Regions from separate parts of the Micromonospora palomenae genome, predicted to be linked through region 3. Evidence: riboswitches for the same ligand, from Rfam matches in the RefSeq annotation. Region 3 holds a riboswitch; each other region holds the start of a gene.

What was found. A riboswitch is a leader RNA that binds a small molecule or an ion and turns the genes downstream of it on or off. The one in region 3 is predicted to bind cyclic di-AMP.
Region 1: linked by a shared signal. The riboswitch ahead of FHX75_RS03345 (LysM peptidoglycan-binding domain-containing protein) and the one ahead of FHX75_RS13640 (coiled-coil domain-containing protein) in region 3 are both predicted to bind cyclic di-AMP.
Region 2: linked by a shared signal. The riboswitch ahead of FHX75_RS24345 (coiled-coil domain-containing protein) and the one ahead of FHX75_RS13640 (coiled-coil domain-containing protein) in region 3 are both predicted to bind cyclic di-AMP.

The regions. Positions count from the first base shown of each region.
Region 1 covers NZ_VIXA01000001.1:731,212-737,785, forward strand. The annotation lists gene htpG (molecular chaperone HtpG) at 1-1,790, shown strand, start outside; gene FHX75_RS03340 (peptidoglycan-binding domain-containing protein) at 1,839-2,723, opposite strand; gene FHX75_RS31905 (hypothetical protein) at 2,725-2,850, opposite strand; cyclic di-AMP (ydaO/yuaA leader) riboswitch at 3,294-3,468, shown strand; gene FHX75_RS03345 (LysM peptidoglycan-binding domain-containing protein) at 3,467-4,138, shown strand; gene nhaA (Na+/H+ antiporter NhaA) at 4,385-5,701, shown strand; gene FHX75_RS03355 (YdeI/OmpD-associated family protein) at 5,872-6,480, opposite strand.
Region 2 covers NZ_VIXA01000003.1:732,156-738,729, forward strand. The annotation lists gene FHX75_RS30955 (hypothetical protein) at 1-40, opposite strand, end outside; gene FHX75_RS24325 (STAS domain-containing protein) at 379-747, shown strand; gene surE (5'/3'-nucleotidase SurE) at 847-1,671, opposite strand; gene FHX75_RS30960 (hypothetical protein) at 1,668-1,805, opposite strand; gene FHX75_RS24335 (SRPBCC family protein) at 1,863-2,342, shown strand; gene FHX75_RS24340 (hypothetical protein) at 2,356-2,859, opposite strand; gene FHX75_RS24345 (coiled-coil domain-containing protein) at 2,977-4,032, opposite strand; cyclic di-AMP (ydaO/yuaA leader) riboswitch at 4,037-4,168, opposite strand; gene FHX75_RS24350 (cation diffusion facilitator family transporter) at 4,310-5,224, opposite strand; gene FHX75_RS24355 (HelD family protein) at 5,386-6,574, opposite strand, start outside.
Region 3 covers NZ_VIXA01000002.1:563,260-569,833, reverse strand. The annotation lists gene FHX75_RS13645 (carbonic anhydrase) at 56-709, shown strand; gene FHX75_RS13640 (coiled-coil domain-containing protein) at 775-1,794, opposite strand; cyclic di-AMP (ydaO/yuaA leader) riboswitch at 1,799-1,929, opposite strand; gene FHX75_RS13635 (YibE/F family protein) at 2,096-3,433, opposite strand; gene FHX75_RS13630 (heavy metal translocating P-type ATPase) at 3,752-5,785, shown strand; gene FHX75_RS13625 (hypothetical protein) at 5,816-6,463, shown strand; gene FHX75_RS13620 (DUF305 domain-containing protein) at 6,532-6,574, shown strand, end outside.

The sequences.
Region 1 (6,574 bases), on a different contig from region 3:
TGCGGGAGCTGGTCTCCAACGCCTCCGACGCGCTGGACAAGCTGCGGCTGGAGTCGCTGGTCGACGGCGACCTCGACGTCGACACCGCCGACCTGCACATCGAGATCGAGACCGACCCGGCGGCCCGCACCCTCACCGTGCGCGACAACGGCATCGGCATGTCCCGCGAGGACGTCGTCTCCCTGATCGGCACCATCGCCCGCTCGGGCACGGCCGAGCTGCTGCGCAAGCTGAAGGAGTCCCGGGAGGCGGCCGCTCAGGACCTGATCGGCCAGTTCGGCGTCGGCTTCTACTCGACGTTCATGGTGGCCGACACCGTGACCCTGCTGACCCGTCGGGCCGGCCAGACCGAGGGCACCCGCTGGGAGTCCACCGGCGAGGGCACCTATGTCGTGGAGACGGTCGACGACGCCCCGCAGGGCACCTCGGTCACCGTGCACCTGAAGCCGGCCGACAGCGAGGACAACCTCGCCGACTACAGCGACCACGGGAAGATCCGCGAGATCGTCAAGCGGTACTCCGACTTCATCGCCTGGCCGATCCGGCTCGTCACGCCGGACGCCGAGCCGGTCACCCTCAACTCGATGAAGGCGCTCTGGGCGCGGCCGCGCGACGAGGTCGCCGAGGAGGAGTACCGCGACTTCTACCGGCACGTCAGCCACGACTGGGCCGACCCGCTGGAGACCATCCACATGCGGGGTGAGGGCGTCTTCGAGTACGAGGCGCTGCTCTTCATCCCCACGCACGCCCCGTTCGACCTGTTCATGGCCGACGGCCGGCGCGGGGTGCAGCTGTACGTCAAGCGGGTGTTCGTGATGGACGACTGCGCCGCGCTCATGCCCAACTACCTGCGCTTCGTCAAGGGCGTGGTGGATGCGCACGACCTGTCGCTGAACATCTCCCGGGAGATCCTCCAGCAGGACCGGCAGATCCAGATCGTGCGCCGCCGACTGGTCCGCAAGGTGCTCGCCACCGTCAAGGAGATGCGCACCGAGCACGCCGACCGGTATCGGACCTTCTGGTCGGAGTTCGGCCGGGTGGTCAAGGAGGGGCTGCTGGAGGACCCGGACAACCAGCAGGCGATCCTCGACATCGTCTCGGTCGCCTCCACCCACGACGCCACCGAGCCCACCACGCTGCGCGAGTACGTCGAGCGGATGAAGGACGGCCAGGAGGAGATCTACTACGCCACCGGCGAGACCCGGGCCATGCTGGAGAACTCGCCGCACATGGAGGCCTTCCGCGCCAAGGGCTACGAGGTGCTGCTGCTCACCGACCCGGTCGACGAGGTGTGGGTGGAGCGGGTCGCGCAGTTCGACGGCCGGCCGCTGCGCTCGATCGCCAAGGGCCAGGTGGACCTGGACACCGAGCAGGAGCGCGAGGAGGCCGAAACGGAACGGGAGCGGCAGACCAAGGAGTACGCCGCCCTGCTCGCCTTCCTCGGCGGCGCGCTGGCCGACAACGTCAAGGAGGTCCGGCTCTCCTCCCGCCTGACCACCTCGCCGGCCTGCATCGTCGGCGACGCGCACGACATCACGCCCACGCTGGAGAAGATGTACCGCGCGATGGGGCAGGAGGTGCCGAAGGTGAAGCGCATCCTCGAACTCAACCCGACCCACCCACTGGTCACCGGCCTGCGCGCGGCGCACGAGCGCGGCGGCGACGAGGGTGCCCTCACCGAGACCGCCGAGCTGCTGTACGGCATGGCGCTGCTCGCCGAGGGCGGCGACCTGGCCGACCCGGCCCGGTTTGCCCGGGTCCTCGCCGACCGGCTGGCCCGCACCCTCTGACGCGACGACGGCCCCGGCCCGGTGCAGCGCCGGGCCGGGGCCGCCTGCTCAGGAACCGACCCGCACGCCCATCGCCGCCCAGGTGGCCGGGCCGACCACCCCGTCCACGGTCAGCCCCCGCATGCCCTGGTACCAGCGCACCCCGGCCTCGGTCTTCGCGTCGAAGGCGCCGCTCGCGGGGCCGCACCGCTTCGCGCCGACGAACCGCTGTACGAAGGCCACGTCCCCGCCCTTGCTGCCGCGCCGCAGCGTCCGCGAGCCCGGTCTGCCCCCGGACACCGGCGTCGCCGGTCGCCCGCTGGGCACCGAAGGGGCCGGCTTGACGGCCGCGCGCAGGGCCGCCACGGTACGCGGACCGACCACCCCGTCGGCGGTGAGCTTCCGGGCGGTCTGGAACGACCGTACCCAGGCGGCCACGGCCGGCCCGAACACCCCGTCGGCCGTCAGCCGGGCCCCGAGGCGGTTGGCGACGGCCTGCAACTCCCGGACGTCGCCGCCCCGGCAGCCGGCGCGCAGCACCCGGTCGCCGAGCCGAGCCGTCGTGGCGGTGGCGATGCCCCACGGGTGGCGGCTGTCCTCCAGGCTCCGCTGGTGGCTGACGCTGACGTGCAGGTGCTTGTCGTGCGGGTTCGGCCCGGTGTACCGGGCCGGCCGGAAGCTGCGGGTACGGCTCCAGATCTTCCGGTCGTAGATGACGTACTGGGTGGACGGATGGCTGACGGCCTGCCGGACGACCAGCAGCGGGTCGATCCCGTCGACGTCCACGTCCACCGCGTTGACCGACTGGTCGTCACTGTCCGGATTGTGGTCCGAGCGGCGCGCCTGGTGACTGGCGTCGCCCAACCAGCCGTCGGACTTGCGGTCCCGCTGCGGCCACCGGGTGTCTATCTCCTCGCGCAGCACCCGCAGCGCGGGCGCCAGGTGCACGCCCATCTCACTCCTCCTCTTCCAGCGCGGCGGCCAGGTCGAAGTCGACCTCGTCGCCGGCCAGGCTCTCCGGGTCGTCGTCCTCGTCCAAGGTGGCGACGAGGTAGTCGGTGTCGATGCTGACGGTGTCCATGGAGCGTCCTTCCTCTCGCGGATGGTCGGCCGCCGCGAACCGGGGCGGACCGTGCCGGCCAGGGCGACGGCGCCCGGCATCCGGCGGGTCCGACCCGTCGGCGCCGCGGCCGCGCTCTGCTCCCTACCGTCCGAGTCGGCGGCCGGGCTGCCCAGACATGAGTCGCCAATCAGCGGCAACGCTGACCGTCCGGCGGCGCGGGCCGCCGATCGAGGCCGCCTGACCAGCGAAGACGGCGAGACGACGGCACCTGATCCGCCGCTCGGAGCGAGGCTTTCGGCCCAGTCCTGACAGGTTCCCGACCGGCCCTTGTAGAGCACCGCCGACCAACCCGCAACTCGAAGGACGAAGCCGTCGCTCAGCCGGGTGAAGAACTTCACAAGAGGTGGGCAATCGCCCGAAACAGTTCCTAACGTCGTTCGTGTTCGCGATCGCGGACACCACGGCCGGTAACGCCTAATCCATGCCGCCGGCCGGTGGGACCTTTTCAGCGGGCATGGAGCGGGGGACCCACACGTTCCTCGGTGCACGTCACCTCGGGGTGAAGCCGCCCACGGGCGGCCGGGCTCCTCGGCCCGAACCCGACAGCTCACCTCGTCGGCGTGGAGGAATCCACATGGCAACTGAATACACCGCCCGTCACCGACGGGTCAGCTCGCGCCGCATCGCCGTCGGCACGCTCGCCGTCGGTGCGGTCACCGGGGTCGCCGCCGTCCTGGCGCCGGCGTCGCCGGCGAGCGCCGCCAGCGTCAACTGGGACGCGATCGCCCAGTGCGAGTCCGGCGGCAACTGGCACATCAACACCGGCAACGGCTACTACGGCGGCCTGCAGTTCTCGCAGAGCACCTGGTCCGGCTACGGCGGCAAGAAGTACGCCTCCCGCGCCGACCTGGCCAGCCGTGGCGAGCAGATCGCGATCGCCGAGAAGGTGCTCGACGGTCAGGGCATCGGCGCCTGGCCGACCTGCGGCCGGAAGGGTGGCTCCACCAAGAGCTACTCCACCCCCTCGGAGAAGTCGGAGAAGTCGCAGAAGCAGCGGCGCTCCGGCTCGTCGAAGGCCACCTCCACCGAGCGGTCCTCGCGGGAGCAGCACAGCACCCGCAGCCAGCGGCGCAGCGCGCCGGCCGGGACCGGCGACGTGTACGTGGTGCGGCCGGGTGACACCCTGTCGCAGATCGCCGACGCCCGGGACCTGGCCGGTGGCTGGCAGGCGCTGTACGAGCGCAACAAGCGCGTGGTCGGCGCCGACCCGGGGCTGATCTTCCCCGGTCAGAAGCTCAGCCTCTGACCCCAGCACCCGGGCACTGTGACGACGCCCGGCCGGACGACCGGCCGGGCGTCGCCGCGTCCACGGCGACGTCGTGGTTCGGGCCGCTGCCGACGGGGTACCCGGCGCGCGTGGACCGGCCCGCCGGCGCGTCCGCGTCGCCGGTCGTCGGGCCGTCGGCCGGGGGCGGGGGATAGGGTTGGCCCTGGTGTGCCGGGAAGTCTGGTCGGCGATGGATGACGCGACCCCTGCCGACGAGGAGACCCCGTGACCGACGCCCCCCGGCGCCGTACCAGCCTGTTCGCCCGCCGCTCCTGGGGCGAGACCAGCCGCATCTCCGCCATCCTGCGCAAGGAGACCGTGGGCGGGGCGCTCCTGCTCGTCGGGGCGCTGCTCGCGCTGCTCTGGTCGAACTCACCCTGGGCGGACGGCTACCGGGCGCTGCGTGACCTCACCGTCGGCCCGGCGTCGCTGCACCTCGATCTCACCCTCGCCACCTGGGCCGCCGACGGGCTGCTGGCGATCTTCTTCTTCGTCGCCGGGCTGGAACTCAAGCGCGAGTTCGTCGCCGGCGACCTGCGCGACCCGCGCCGGGCCGCGGTGCCGGTGGCGGCGGCGGTCGGCGGGGTGGCCGTACCCGCCGTGCTGTTCGTCCTCATCGCCGGGGTCGACGGCGCCCGGGGGTGGGCAATCCCGACGGCCACCGACATCGCATTCGCCCTGGCGGTGCTCGCGGTGGTGGGACGGCTGCTGCCCTCGGCGCTGCGTACCTTCCTGCTCACCCTGGCGGTCGTCGACGACCTGCTCGCCATCGTCATCATCGCCGTCTTCTACACCTCCAGCCTCGCCGTGCCGCCGCTGCTGGCCGCCCTGGTGCCGCTCGCGCTCTTCGCCGTGCTGGTGCAGCGCCGGGTCCGGTCCTGGTGGCTGCTGCTGCCGCTGGCCGCCGTGACCTGGACGCTGGTGCACGCCTCGGGGGTGCACGCCACGGTGGCGGGCGTGCTGCTCGCCTTCACCGTCCCGGTGCTGCGCAGCGAGGCCGCCGGCGGGCCGGACGCCGGGCCGGGCCTGGCCGAGCACTTCGAGCACCGGTTCCGGCCGATCTCCGCCGGGGTGGCGGTGCCGATCTTCGCGTTCCTCTCCGCCGGTGTCACGGTCGGCGGCCTGGCCGGGCTGGCCACCGCGCTGACCGACCGGGTCGCGGCCGGCATCGTGGTCGGCCTGGTGGTCGGCAAGCCGGTGGGCATCCTGGCCGCCACCTGGCTGGTGTCCCGGTTCACCCGGGCCAACCTCGACGAGGGGCTGAACTGGGTCGACGTGCTCGGCCTGGCGCTGCTCGGCGGGATCGGGTTCACCGTGTCGCTGCTGATCGGCGAGCTGGCCTTCGGCCTGGGCAGCGCGCGTGACGACCACGTCAAGGTCGCGGTGCTCACCGGGTCGCTGCTCTCCGCGCTGCTGGCGACGGTGATCCTGCGCGCCCGCACCCGGGTCTACCGGCGGGTGCACGAGATCGAGACGCTCGACGAGGACCACGACGGCGTCCCGGACGTCTTCGAGCCGAAGGCGGACGGCCATGTCGACTGAACCGAGCCGGCTGTCGGCGGTAGATCCGGATCAAGCCGGGCAAGAAGCCGGCCTTCACCGCCGAGGGGTCGAAAGCGTGCCCCGGCACGGCCGAGGTGCGTCCCTTCCGAACCAGGGAATCCGTCCGAGCGCTCCTGGCGCCGTGACTGGTTCCACCGTCGAGCAGGCGATCACCCGTGTGAGTTCGGAGGCTTGGCCTTCTGCGGGTAGATCGTCTCGTGACGGGCCAGCATGGCAACGAACTCGCCGATCTTCCGCTCGCGGGTCTGCGCCCGTTTGACGGCGTTGACGCGGTGGATGAGGGCGAACCGGTTGGTTTTGGTGAGTACGTCGAACATGGCCTGGGCGGCGGGGTCGGCGGCGATGGCGGCGAGGAGGTCGGCCGGTACCTCGGCTTCCGACGGCGGGGCGTAGGCGGCCGCCCACCGCCCGTCCGCCTTCGCGGCTTCTACCGCGGCGCGGCCTGGGGGCAGCATTCGCCCCTGCGCCTCGAGCCGGGCCACGTGGGCGACGTTGCGTTGTGACCAGGAACTGCGGGGCCTGCGAGGGGTGAACCGGATCCAGGAGGTTTCCTGATCCCGTTTACGGGCCTGCCCGTCGATCCAGCCGAAACACAGGGCCTCGTCGACCGCCTGCTGCCAGGTCAGCGTCGTGACTGTGCCGCCCTTCTTGGTCAGGGCGAGCCAGACGCCGGGCGACGTGGCGTGGTTGGCCGACAACCACGCGCGCAGCGCGTCGGCGTCCGCGACGATCAACTCATCCAATTCGGCGCTCGCCATGACGGTGAGGTTAACGGCTGCGCCGACCCCGGGGATCGGGCGCGGGGCGAAGCCCAATCCCCGGGCCTGGTCGGATCCCGCAACCACTGAGCAC
Region 2 (6,574 bases), on a different contig from region 3:
GTGCGCCGACACCGGCCAGGCCGAGCAGTTTCCTGAGCATCGATCGTTCCTTCCGTCGTGGTGGAACCCTCGCCCGCCGACCCTAGGCGGGTGGGGCAACACCGGGGGATCGGCGCGCGGCACCGGGGCTCGCCGGGCGGGCCGGGTTCGGAAACGACTGGACCGGGGTCGCTACCCTGGATCGGTTGGAGCGGCCGAACCCGGTCGCTCGTTGGAATGAACGGGACCAGGAACAACTCGGGGAAGAACGGTCCGGTCCGTCCGGATCCGCGAATTGCTCATCCCGGGGGGTGGCGACCGAGGCCGTCGGAGGAATACTCTCGGTCGCGGCCCGCGTACTGATGAGGCGCCCGTGGACGGGCGAGTGGAGGTGCTCGCGTGAGCCTGTCGATCGTGAAGTCGGTTCTGCCGGGTGGTGTCATGGAGATCGCTCCGCGAGGGGAGATCGACGTCGACACCGCGTACGAGGTGCGTGAGGCGATCGCCGAGGTGCTCGCGAAGGGCCGTCCGTCCCGGATCGAGCTGAACATGCGACTCGTCACCTTCATCGACTCCGTCGGCATCAGCGCGATGGTCGCCGGGTTCCAGACGGCCGAGGTCAGCGGCGTCAAGCTGGTGGTCACCGAGCCCAGCCGGTTCGTTCACCGGCAGCTCTGGGTCACCGGCCTGCTCGGCCTCTTCGGCGCGCCGGAGCCCTACTTCGCCGGCGCCGCGGCCCCGACCCCCGAGGTCCTCCCCGGCGCCTGACGTCGGCCGCTGGTGATCCACTCCAGGTCGCCGATGTGGCGGTGACCCGCGCCCGCGGACCCCGCCACGTCGCCGGAACGGAGTGGATCAAACCGGCGGTCAGTCGCCGCCCAGGCCGGAGAGGTCCACGTCGGCGACCTCGGTGACCGCCCGGACGGCGGTGACGGAGGCGTACCCGGCGGCCAGCAGGGCCAGGTCGGTGCCGGGCTGCACGGCCTGCCCCGGCTCCTCCAGCGAGGTCCGCACGAAGCCGTGCCCGGACTCGGCCACCGTCATCTGCACCTGGCCGAAGCTGGCCAGGGTGGCCCGGCGCACGCCGCGCAGCCGCCCGTGCGGCAGGTCCGGGGCGTTGACGTTCAGCACGCTCTCCACCGGCCCGGCGGTCAACCGGGGCAGCAGGTCCAGCGCCACCCGGGCGGCGGTGTCCCAGTGCCGCTCCGCGTCGCGTACCCGGGCGGCGGCGGAGACCGCGGCGCCGCCGCTGACGGCGGTGGCCTCGCCGACGGAGAGCACGTCCAGCGAGACGGCCATGGCGCGGCAGCCGTTGGCGGCGGCGGTGAAGGCCGCGCCCACCGTGCCGGAGTGCAGCACCGCCCGGCCGGCGTTGGCGCCCCGGTTGATCCCGGAGAGCACCACCGTCGGCGGTGGCCCGAAGGCCCCGTGCACGGCGATCAGCGCGATGAAGCCGGGCGAGCCGCCGACCCCGTACGCGGGCACCCCGGGCAGCTCCGGCAGCGGATGGTCGCGGACCACCACGTGCCCCTCGCGCTCCACCGCTGTCATCGAGGCGCTCGTGCCGCTCGCCTCCTCCAGCGGGGCGGCCACCACCACGTCCAGGCCGCGGTCGGCCGCCGCTCGGGCCAGCGCCAGGATGCCCGGCGCGGCGATCCCGTCGTCGTTGGTGACCAGCACCCGCAGCGTCACCGGTCCACCGCCCGGTCGGCCAGCTCGTCCGGGGTGGTCCGCTCCTGCGGCCGACTGACCACCACCGTCGTACCCGTCCATGCCCCGCCTCCCGTGGCCGTCGCCGGCCGGATTCCCCGCCGGGGCACCGTCATGCCGCCTGCGATTGCCAGCCCGGCCGTCGTACGGGACGATCGGGCGACCGACGAGGGGTGGAGGGTGGAGTGGTCCGGCGGGAGTCGTTCAGCTACACGGTGCAGGCGCGCTGCTCACGGGCGGACGCGGTGGCGCTGTTGAGCGATCCGGCCCGGCAGGGGGAGCTGCATCCGCTGATCGTCCGGGTGCGCCGGCTGCCCACCCGTCCGGGCGCGCGGGCCAGCTACGCCATCACCGACCGGCTGGAGCTGGGGCCGCTGCGGTTCCCGGTCACCTACCAGGCCGACGTCCTGGTGGTCACCGACGACGAGATCGTCACGGTGGCCCGGCAGCAGCCCGGCACGACGGTGCGCAACCACACCCGGCTCCAGGAGGAGGGCGACGTGCTGCGGATCGACGTGGAGATCACCCTCTCCGCGCCGGCACCGCTGTTCGGGTACGCGTTCCGCCAGGCCCGCGCCGCGCACCTGGGCCTGGCCAGCCGACTCGGCGCGGTGCTGGACCGGAAGGCCGGCGGCGGCCCGGTCCCGAACTGACGCCCGGGTCCACTCAGCGGCGGCCGGCGGGCGCCGCCGCCCGGCGGGGCGGGGGGACGGTCCGGCGGTTGCGGCCCCACGGCTTCCAGGTGGAGATCACGGTCATGGTGACCAGCAGGCCGGTGGAGACCGCCGGGGCGACCACCACGTCGAGGCGCTGGTGTGCGGTGGCGTCCGGCCCGGCGGCGGCGCGCAGGTTCGGCGTCAGCGCGAACAGCACCAGGCCGATCATCACCGTGGTGAGCACCAGCTTGACCACCACCCAGCGCCAGCGCAGCAGCCCCCAGGGGGTCAGCAGTGCGCTGGTCACGCCGATCACCCAGACCAGCACGCTCAGCGGCGCGAAGAGCCAGGTCGCCACCAGCGCCGCCGCCGGGTAGACCACCCCCGGGTCGGCGCCGCGCAGCCCGGCGATGCCGAGGGTGAGCAGCACGAGGTCCGCGCCGAGCCAGCCCAGCGCGGTCACCAGGTGCAGGGTGAGCAGGGTCTTGCGGCCGTCGGGGGAGAGTCGGGTCATGCCTCGATGCTCGCCCGGCCGTCGGGCTGCGTCGTGGGCCGGTCGACGACATCCCGGGTACGTCGGCGCGCGTACGACGGGGCCCGTCCGCCTCGGACGGGCCCCGCCGCGGGTCGGTCAGTAGACCGACAGGTGCACGTGGTTGGTGTGGTCGCTGGACGGGTCCCCGCCGGCCCCGCTGTACGACTTCCACCCGCTGCTGGGCAGCCAGATCTGCCGGTACCAGATCACGTACAGCACCCCGAGCCGGTCGGCGTTGCGGACGTGGTACGCGGCCAGGTTGTTGCCGTACGTCCGGTCGCCGCCGGTCGCGTCCCCGCCGAAGCCGCTCTTCTGCGCGGCGAAGTCGCAGGCCCGGCCCTTGGGGTGCTCGCCCGACCCGCTGGGGCGGTAGCAGGAGACGTACCGGGTGAAGCCGGCCGCCTGGCTCTGCTTGAGCGCGTTGAGCATGCGCGGGGTGATGCAGCCGTTGGCCGGGGTCGGGTCGTTGACGCTGCACGACTCCGAGGGCCAGGACCCGTCGGGGTTGCGCGGCGCCGGCCGGGCGTTGGCGGTGGAGGTGCCGGCGTTGGAGCCGCCCCCGGTGCTGACGGCGGGCTTGTCGGCGGCGGCCACCGCCAGGGCCCGTTCGGCCTGCTCCTTGCGCTTGGCCATCACCGCGACCTGCTTGCGCTCCTCGACGATCTCCTTGTCGAGCGCGGCCCGGGTGCGGGTGGCGTCGTCGCGGGTCTGGATCAGGCTGCGCAGCTCCCGGTCCTCGTTGGAGGCGACCGTCTCCAGCGCCGCCGCCCGGTCCAGGAAGCCTTCAGGGCTGGAGCTGTTCAGCAGCGCCGACACCGGCCCGAGCCGCCCGGTCCGGTACGCCACGCCGGCGATCTCGCCGACCTTGCCCTGCCGGACGGTCAGCTCCGACTCGATGGTCTTGAGCTGGTTGCCGAGCTCCTGCTGCCGCTTGGTGGAGCGTTCCAGCGCGGCCTTGGCGTCGATCCAGCCCTTGCTGGCCGCGTCGAGCTGGGCGCGCAGCGCGGGGGTGCCGCCCTCGGGGTCGCCGGGGGCGGCGAGCCGGGTGGCGGGGGGAGCGGCGGTCGCCGGGACCGGCGCGGACGACACCCCGAGGGCGAGCGTCGCGACGACCGCGGCCGCCAGCCGTGCGGTGGTACGTCGTACGTGCATGCACATGTCCTTCCGTCAGCCGCCGACCGGGTTAGCTGACGGGTTCGGGACGGAAGATCCCTACCGCTGACGCGGATGCACCCCACGAACATGGTTCCCCGGCTCGCCCTGGCAGGCGATTAGGCGGCGGCCACCGCCGGCACCGGAGGGTGCCGCCTGGCGGAGGCCGGGACCGAGCCTACCGGTACGGGTGTGACACCCGCCCGTTTCGTGACTGAGGGTACTGGAGTGAATCCTGGTGTAGGTGACACAACGGGACAATAGGTGTCCGATTTCGTCACCACTCGACCTGCCCGCAGGCGCCGGGTGCGGCCCCCGGCTCGATCTGGAGGGTGGCGTGCTCGATGTGGAAGTCCTCGTGCAGGGCGGTGCGGGCGGCGGCCAGCACCGTGCCGACCTCGGCGCCGGGGACCATGGTGAGGTGGGCGGAGGCGACCTCCATGCCGGAGGTGAGCGTCCAGACGTGCAGGTCGTGCACCTCGGCGACGCCGGGGACGGCGGTCAGCCGGTCGTGCACGGCGGTCACCTGCAGATGCTCCGGGGCGGCCTGGACCAGGATGCGCACCGCCGCCCGGCCGAGTCGCCAGGTGCGGGGGAGGATGAACAGGCCGATCGCGACCGCCACCGCCGGGTCGGCCCACCACCAGCCGGTGCCGGCGATGAGCAGCGCGGCCCCGATCACGCCCAGCGAGCCGAGCAGGTCGCCGAGCACCTCCAGGTACGCCCCGCGCAGATTGATGCTCTCCTGCGCCCCCTCGCGCAGCAGCGCGAACGCGACGAGGTTGGCCAGCAGGCCGAGCACCGCCACCGCCAGCATCGGCCCGGTCCGCACCTCCGGCGGGTCGCCGAACCGGCGGACCGCCTCGATCAGCACGTAGATCGCCACCCCGCTGAGCAGGACGGCGTTGGCGAGCGCGGCCAGCACCTCCAGCCGGTAGAGCCCGAAGGTGCGCTGCGGGTCCCGGTCGCCGTGCCGGGTGGCGGTGATGGCGGCCAGCGCCATGCCGATGCCGAGCACGTCGGTGAACATGTGCCCGGCGTCGGAGAGCAGGGCCAGCGAGCCGGTGCCGAACGCGGCGACGGCCTCGACCACCATCAGCGCGGCGAGCAGCGCGAAGGCCGCCCAGAGCCGCCCGCGGTGGCGGTGCGCCGCGTTCGCGACCGACCCGTGGTGGTCATGACCTGCGCCCACGCCCACACCCTCCGTCGCCCCGGCGGCCCGAACCCAATCTATGCTCACATCGCTATGTATGCAACTGACCCCGCACGCATCCCCCACCTTCAGAGAACGAGCGGCCTCCGCGCCCGGAACAGCCACTCCTTCTCCGGAAGTGCCCGACCCCGGGGCGGGGGTCAGGGGGTGGGGTCGATGGTGGTGAGGCGCTGGGTGGCGCGGGAGAGGGCGACGTAGAGGGTGCGCACGCCCGAGCCGGGGTCGGCCCGGATCTCGCTCGGGGCGATGAGCACGACGCCGTCGTACTCCATGCCCTTGGCCTGGAGGCTGGTCACCACCTGGAGCCGGGAGCCGCCGCGGCCGCCCAGCCAGCCGGCCACCTCGTCGCGGCGCGGCACCGGCGTGATCACGCCGACCGTGCCCTCCACCTCGGTGAGCAGCGCGTCCACGGCCTGCACGGTCGCCGCCGGCAGCCGGTCGGCGGCGACGGTCAGCGCGATCGGCTCCACGCCGGTGGAGCGGACCGCCGTCGGTAGCTCCAGGTCCGGGTAGAGCCGGCGGATCTCCGCCGCCGCCACCGCGAAGATCTCCGCCGAGTTGCGGTAGTTCGTGGTCAGCGCGAAGCGGTGCCGCCGGCGCCGGCCCAGCGCCTGGTCCCGGGCCCGGTCCAGCTCCTGCGGGTCACCGGTCCAGGCGGTCTGCGCCGGGTCGCCCACCACCGTCCAGGAGGCGAGCCGGCCGCGCCGGCCGATCATCCGCCACTGCATCGGCGAGACGTCCTGCGATTCGTCCACCACCACGTGCGCGTAGTCGCGGTAGTCCTCCGGACGTTCCCGCGCCGCCGCCCGGGCGGCCCGCTGCCGGTCGGCGAACGTGCTCAGCTCGCGCACGCCGCCGGCCAGCTGGTACGGGTCGCGCTTGGCCCGGGCCGGCCGCACCGGCTTGCCCAGCAGTGCGTCCAGCTCGTCGAGCAGGGCGATGTCGGCCACCGTCAGCCCCTGCGCGTCCAGCGCCCGGTACGCCTCGACCAGCAGCGCGGTCTCCGCCCGGGACAGGATGCCGCCGGCGTACCGGCGCAGCCGCTCCGGCCGGGCCAGCCAGCCCAGCACGTGCCGCGGGTGCAGCCGGGGCCACCACGCCTTGAGGAACTCGCGGAACTCCGGCCGGTCGATGATCTCGTCCTCGAAGGCGCGCTGCTCCGGCAGCCGGGTGACGGCCAGCCGGCGGGCCTGGGCGTACAGCGCCGCGAGCACCGCGTCGAAGGCGACCCGCCGTACCTCGTTGCGCCGGGCGCCCCGGGACAGCGCCCGGTCCCGGACGCCGTCCAGCTCGCGGCGCTCCAGCCGGAGCAGCTCGCCCCGGTAGAGC
Region 3 (6,574 bases):
TCCGTCGCCGGCCGGGTGTGACCAGGCCGATCTCGTGAGGGACCGAGGTGAGGCAATGACCCTGACCGATCCGACGCAGGCGCTCGCCGAGCTGCACGCCGGCAACCGGCGTTTCGTGACGGGCGCGCAGCGCCACCCCAACCAGGACTCGCTGCACCGGGCGGCGGTCGCCGACGGCCAGCACCCGTTCGCGGTGATCGTCGGCTGCTCCGACTCCCGCCTCGCCGCCGAGATCATCTTCGACCGGGGCCTGGGTGACCTCTTCGTGGTGCGTACCGCCGGGCACACCGCCGGCCCCGAGGTGCTCGGCAGCGTCGAGTACGCGGTGAGCGTCCTGAACACCCCGCTGGTGGTGGTGCTCGGCCACGACTCCTGCGGGGCGGTGCAGGCCGCCCGGGACGCCGCGCGGACCGGCACGCCGCCGGCCGGGCACCTGCGGGCGGTGGTGGACGCGGTGGCGCCCAGCCTCCGGCGGGCCGCCGAGCAGGGTGTCGACGACGTCGACGGGATCGTCGACATCCACATCGCGCACACCGTCGAGGCGCTGCTGGGCAACTCCGCCGTACTGGCCGCCGCGGTCGCCGAGGGGCGGTGCGCGGTGGTCGGCATGTCGTACCGACTGGCCGCCGGTGAGGTGCGGACGGTGGCCGCGGTGCCGAGCGTCGTGCCGGCTCAGGCCGGCGATCGGGCGACCGCCGTCGCCGGCTGAGCCCCCCCGCACGCGACGAGGGCCGCCCCCACCGGGGACGGCCCTCGTTCGGTACGCGTCGCGCGCTAAAGCATCGACATGTGCACGTGGTCGGTGTGGTTCGACGGTCCGCTGTACGACTTCCACCCGGTCGCCGGGAACCAGATCTGCCGGTTCCAGATCACGTAGTAGATGCCGAGCCGGTCGGCGTTGCGGATCAGGAACGCGGCGAGGTTGTTGCCGTACATCCGGGTGTCGTTGTTGTGCCAGGGCGCGAAGCCGCTCCGCTGCAACGACCAGTCGCAGGCCTTGCCCTTCGGGTGCTCCCACGGCCCGCCGGGCCGGTAGCAGCCCGCGAACCGGGTGAAGCCGGCCCGCCGGACCTCCTTGTACGCGTGCAGGGTGCGCGGCGTGATGGTGCCGGAGGTGGTCGGGTCGTTCTCGGTGCGTGACTCCGGACGCCAGCCGCCGTCGGCAGTCCGGCCGGGGCCGATCCGGGCGACCGGCGAGGTCGCGTCGACCAGGCCGCCGGTGAAGCCCCGGCCACCGACCAGCTGGAGGGCCTTCTCGGCCTCCCGGCTCTCCCGGGCCATGTCGTTGGTGAGCTTCTGCTGCTCGCGCACCTCGGCGTCCAGCGCCAGCTTGGCCTGCTCCGCGCGGTTCTTGGCGGCGGTGACCTTGGCTAGCTTCTGCGCGTTGACCATGTTCAGCTCGTCCAGGGCGGCGGCGCGCCTGACGAACGAGTCCGGGGCGTCGCTCTCCAGCAGCATCGCCACCGCGCCGATCCGGCCGGTCCGGTACGACTGCGCCGCGATCTGCGAGACCGTCGGCTGCAACGCCGCCAGCTCGTCCTGCGCGCGCCGCACCTCCAGCGCGAGCTGCTGCTGGCGCTTCTTGGACTTCTCCAGCTGCGTCTTCGCCTTCGAGTACTCGCGGTTGCGCAGCTCGATGACGTCGGTGAGCAGCTTGGGCTCGTCGTCCTCCTCGTGCCCGGAGGGGGTGGGGGTCGAGGGCGCGGCGATCGCGGCTGTCGGCCCGCCGAGGATGGCCAGCGCGGCGAACACGGCCACCACCGGAGTCAACCAGCGGCGCAGGGGTGCCGTCACAGTGTTCCCTTCCGTCGACCGCCGACCGGGTTAGCTGACGGGTTCGGGACGGAAGTGGCCCCTACCGCTCGCGCGGATTCACCCCATGTACCTGGTTCCCCGGCTCGCCTCGCGGCGATTGGGCGGCGGCACCGCAGGCGCCGCTGCGCGCCTTCGGCGGTGACCGGCAGCGAGGTTACCCGAGAGTCGTACCGGGGATCTACGTCCAGAACCCGACTAAATGCGTTATTTCGTCGTAGCGAAGCGTGACGAGTGACGCGTTCGTCAGGTTCCGCGTCGGCGTCGGTCACGCAGCGGAGTCTCACCATGCGGTGTCCGTGCTCCTTTCCGGGTCGGGCCACCGTGCGGGGGCCGGGGTGGACGGTCCGCCGGGACGCGACGCGCTCAGCGCCTCGAGCGCCGCGTCCCGGTCGGCGGAGGGGCGGGGCGTGGGTGCCGGTCCGGTGTCCCGGGCCGGATCGTCGGCCGGGCCACGACCGGCGGTGGCGACCAGCGCGGCCAGAGCGGTGGTCAGCGGTACGGCGGCGATCAGGCCGAGCGTCGCCACCGCGCTGCGGACGATCTCCTGGGCCAGGAACTCGCTGGTGAGGATCTGGCTCACCGGCCGGCTGTCGGCGGTGAGCAGGAGCAGCAGCGGCAGCGACGCGCCCGCGTACGCGAGCACGATGGTGTTCACCGTGGAGGCGATGTGCGCCCGGCCGACCCGGGTGGCGGCCCGGTAGAGCTGGGTCCGGGACAGTCCGGGGTTGGCGTGCGCCAGCTCGGTGACGGTGGCGGCCTGGGTGACGGTGACGTCGTCGAGCACGCCGAGCGAGCCGATGATGATGCCGGCCAGCAGCAGCCCGTGCAGGTCGACGTCGCGCTGGTACATCGACAGCGTGGTGGCCTCCTCGCTGCCGAACCCGGTCAGGTGGGTGGCGGCGGTGGCCAGGCTGCCGAGCAGCCCGGTCAGCACCAGGCTGCCGAGCGTGCCGAGGACCGCCACCGAGGTCTGCGCGGTGATCCCGTGGGTCAGGTACAGCACCACGAACATGATCAGCGCCGAGCCGGTGATCGCGATCAGAAGTGGCGAGCCGCCCGCCGCGATGCCGGGCACGACGAAGGTCAGCAGGATGGCGAAGCTGGCGCCCAGCCCGGCAAGCGCGGCCAGCCCGCGCAGCCGGCCGAACGCCACGATCGCCGCCGCGAAGAGCGCCACCAGCCACACCAGCGGCTTGCCCCGCTGGTGTTCGGCGATCTGGTAGCTGGTGGCGGTGGGGTCGGCCGGGTCGGCGAGCTGGACCAGCACCACCTCGTCGCCCACCGCCACGGCGGGTGCGCCCGGGCCGGCGGGCACCGGCGTCTCCACCTGCTGCCCGTTGTCCGGGCCCTGCTCGACCCGGACCGTCACGGTCCCGCACGGGCCCTCGACGGCGCCGGGCGCCTCCGGCGTCGGTGGGCAGGGTTCGGTCACCACCCGGGTCACCGTGCCGTGGTGGCGCGCCGGCTCGGCGCCGCCGTCGGCCTGCCGCGAGTCGCGCGGCCACAGCACCAGGGCGGCGATCACCGTGACGACGAACAGCGGGACCACCGTCGCGACGAGGATCCGTCGCACCCCCGGTGGGGCGGACGGAGCGGGACGGGTGTGGTCGGCGCCCATTGCGAGTCTCCCAACGATCCAGGGCGGAGTACGTGTCAGCCGGCCGGTCGGTTCAGCCGCGGAACGCGCGTGGCGGGCCGCGTACCCCGGTGTGGGCCCTGGGTGCCGGCGGGGTCACCCAGGGCGACCGGACGGTGCTGTCGCCCGGTGTGGCGACCCGCCCGGGCGGCCGCCCACGGCAGCCGAGCCCGGCGCGGTACGCGGGTCGGCGGCAGCAGCGGCGGATGGCGAGTCATGGCCGGAGAATCGTAGCCAGGTTCGGTGCGGGTCCGCCCGGTTCGTGCCATCGGCAGCGCGTTCACCGGGCATCGTGAGGGCATGGACCAGCAGGCCGGCCCGGCCCGGCACCCGGGGTCGGACCGGCACCGGGGGCACGACCGGCACGCCGGGCACGACCCGGAGATGTTCCGCCGCCGGTTCTGGCTCTGCCTGGCGCTGACCCTGCCCGTGGTCGCCACCAGCCACATGGTGATGGAGTGGTTCGGCTACTCGCTGGAGTTCCCCGGCCGGTCCCTGGTCGGGCCGGTGCTCGGCTCGGTGGTCTTCTGGTGGGGCGGCTGGCCGTTCCTCGTCGGCGCGGTGCGCGAGGTGCGCGACCGGGCCCCGGGGATGATGCTGCTGATCGGGATGGCGATCAGCGTCGCGTACGCCGCCTCGCTCGCCACCAGCCTCGGCGCCTTCGAGCTGGACTTCTGGTGGGAGCTGGCCGCCCTGGTCACCATCATGCTGCTCGGGCACTGGCAGGAGATGAAGGCCGTCGGGCAGGCGCGGGGCGCGCTCGCGGCGCTGGCCGCGCTGCTCCCCGACGACGCCGAGCGGGTCGGGCCGCAGGGCGGCACCGAACGGGTGCCGGTGAGCGGGCTGCGGGTGGCCGACGTGGTGCTGGTCCGCCCCGGTGGCCGGGTGCCGGCCGACGGGCGGATCGTCGACGGGGCCGCCGAGCTGGACGAGTCGATGGTCACCGGCGAGTCCCGCCCGGTCTCCCGCGCGGTCGGGGACCGGGTGGTGGCCGGCACCGTCGCCACCGACTCGGCGATCCGGGTCCGGGTGGAGGCCGTCGGCGACCAGACCACCCTCGCCGGCATCCAGCGCCTCGTGGCACAGGCGCAGCAGTCCGGCGGGCGGGCGCAGGCGCTGGCGGACCGCTTCGCCGCCTGGCTCTTCTACGTCGCCACGGGTACCGCCGTGCTAACCGTCGTGGGGTGGACCGCGCTGGGCGAGCGGGACCAGGCCGTGGTGCGGACCGTCACGGTGCTGGTGATCGCCTGCCCGCACGCGCTCGGCCTGGCCATCCCGCTGGTGATCGCGCTCTCCACCGCGCTGGCCGCCCGCTCCGGCGTGCTGGTCCGCGACCGGCTCGCGCTGGAACGGATGCGCACCGTGGACGTGGTGCTCTTCGACAAGACCGGCACCCTCACCAGGGGCGAGCACGCGGTGGTCGGGGTGGCCGCCGCGCCGGGGACCGGCGAGGACGAGGTGCTGCGGCTCGCCGCCGGGGTCGAGGCGGACAGCGAACACCCGCTGGCCCGGGCGATCGTCGCGGCCGCCGCCGAGCACGGCGGCCCGGCCCCGGCCGCCGGCTTCCGCTCGCTGCCGGGGCGCGGCGTCCGGGCCGACATCGACGGTGCGCCGTACGCGGTCGGCGGCCCCGCGCTCCTGCGTGAGCAGGGACTGGAGCTGCCCGGGGCGCTGGAGCCGGCGGCCCGGCGCTGGGCGGAGCGCGGCGCGGCGGTGCTGCACCTGGTCCGCCTGCCGGACACCGTCCTCGGCCTGCTCGCCCTCGCCGACCAGGTACGCCCCGAGGCCCGGGAGGCGATCGCGGAACTGCGGGCCGAGGGGGTCCGCAGCATCGCGATGATCACCGGGGACGCCCGGACGGTGGCCGAGGCGGTCGCCGCGGACCTCGGCTTCCGGCCCGGCGTCGACGAGGTCTTCGCCGAGGTGCTCCCCGCCGACAAGGACCGGAAGGTGACCGCGCTGCAACGCCGGGGGCTGCGGGTGGCGATGGTCGGGGACGGGGTCAACGACGCGCCGGCGCTGGCCCGGGCGGACGTGGGCATTGCGATCGGGGCGGGCACCGACGTGGCGATCGAGTCGGCCGGAGTGGTGCTGGCCTCCTCCGACCCGCGCGGGGTCGCCGGGGTGGTCCGGCTGAGCCGGGCGGCGTACCGGAAGATGCGGCAGAACCTCGCCTGGGCGGCCGGCTACAACGTGGTGGCGCTGCCACTGGCGGCCGGCGTGCTGGCCTTCGCGGGGGTGGCGTTGAGTCCGGCGCTCGCCGCGGCGCTGATGTCCGCCTCGACGATCGTGGTCGCGCTCAACGCCCAGTTGTTGCGCCGGGTACGCCTCTGATCCCCGCCCGGATCGGGCTAGCGTGGTCGGGTGCGAACGGTGACGGTGCGGCCGGCCGGGTGGTGGGCCCGGCTGCTCCTGCTCGCCTGCACCCTGCTCGGGCTGGCCGCCATGCACACCATCGGCCACGGCACGCACTCCGTCGCGTCCCACCCGGACGGCCACGCCGCCGTGTCGCAGCGGGCGCCGGTTGCTCAGGCCGCCCGGTCCGAGGCGGTCCCGGTCGCCCACGGCGCCACGCCCGCAGCGGTCCCGGCAGTCCAGGCGGCTCCGCCCGAGGCGATCCCGGCCGCCCACGGCGCCGCGCCCGCAGCGGTCCCGATCGTCCATGTCGCCGGGCCGGTGTCGTTCGCCGGCCAGGGCGGCGGGGTGGTGGTGGGTGACTGCTCCGGGGTCGGCTGCGAACGGGTCGCCGCCGACCAGTCGGCTCGTGCCCGCCCGCGCGGCGCAGTGGCGCTTCCCGCCGATCAGCCGGGCGGTGCCCCGAGTGGCTGGAGTGTCTGCCTGGCGGTGCTCGGCGCCTTCACGGTGGCACTGCTGCTGGCGACGCTGCTGCTCGGCCGTGCCCGCCCCGCCGTCGACACCCGCCACCCGTCGGGGCCGTCGCGTGGGCCGCGCGCCCCGCCACCCCGCCCGGTCGGGCTTCGCCTCGCCACGGTGTCGGTGCTGCGCAGATAGGCCGCCCCGACGCGGCCACGCCGCGTCCGGAGTCCGCTGCGTACGTACCCACACCGAAAGGTTTCGACATGTCCACTCGTACCATCGCGCGCCGTGCCGCCCTGGCCGGCG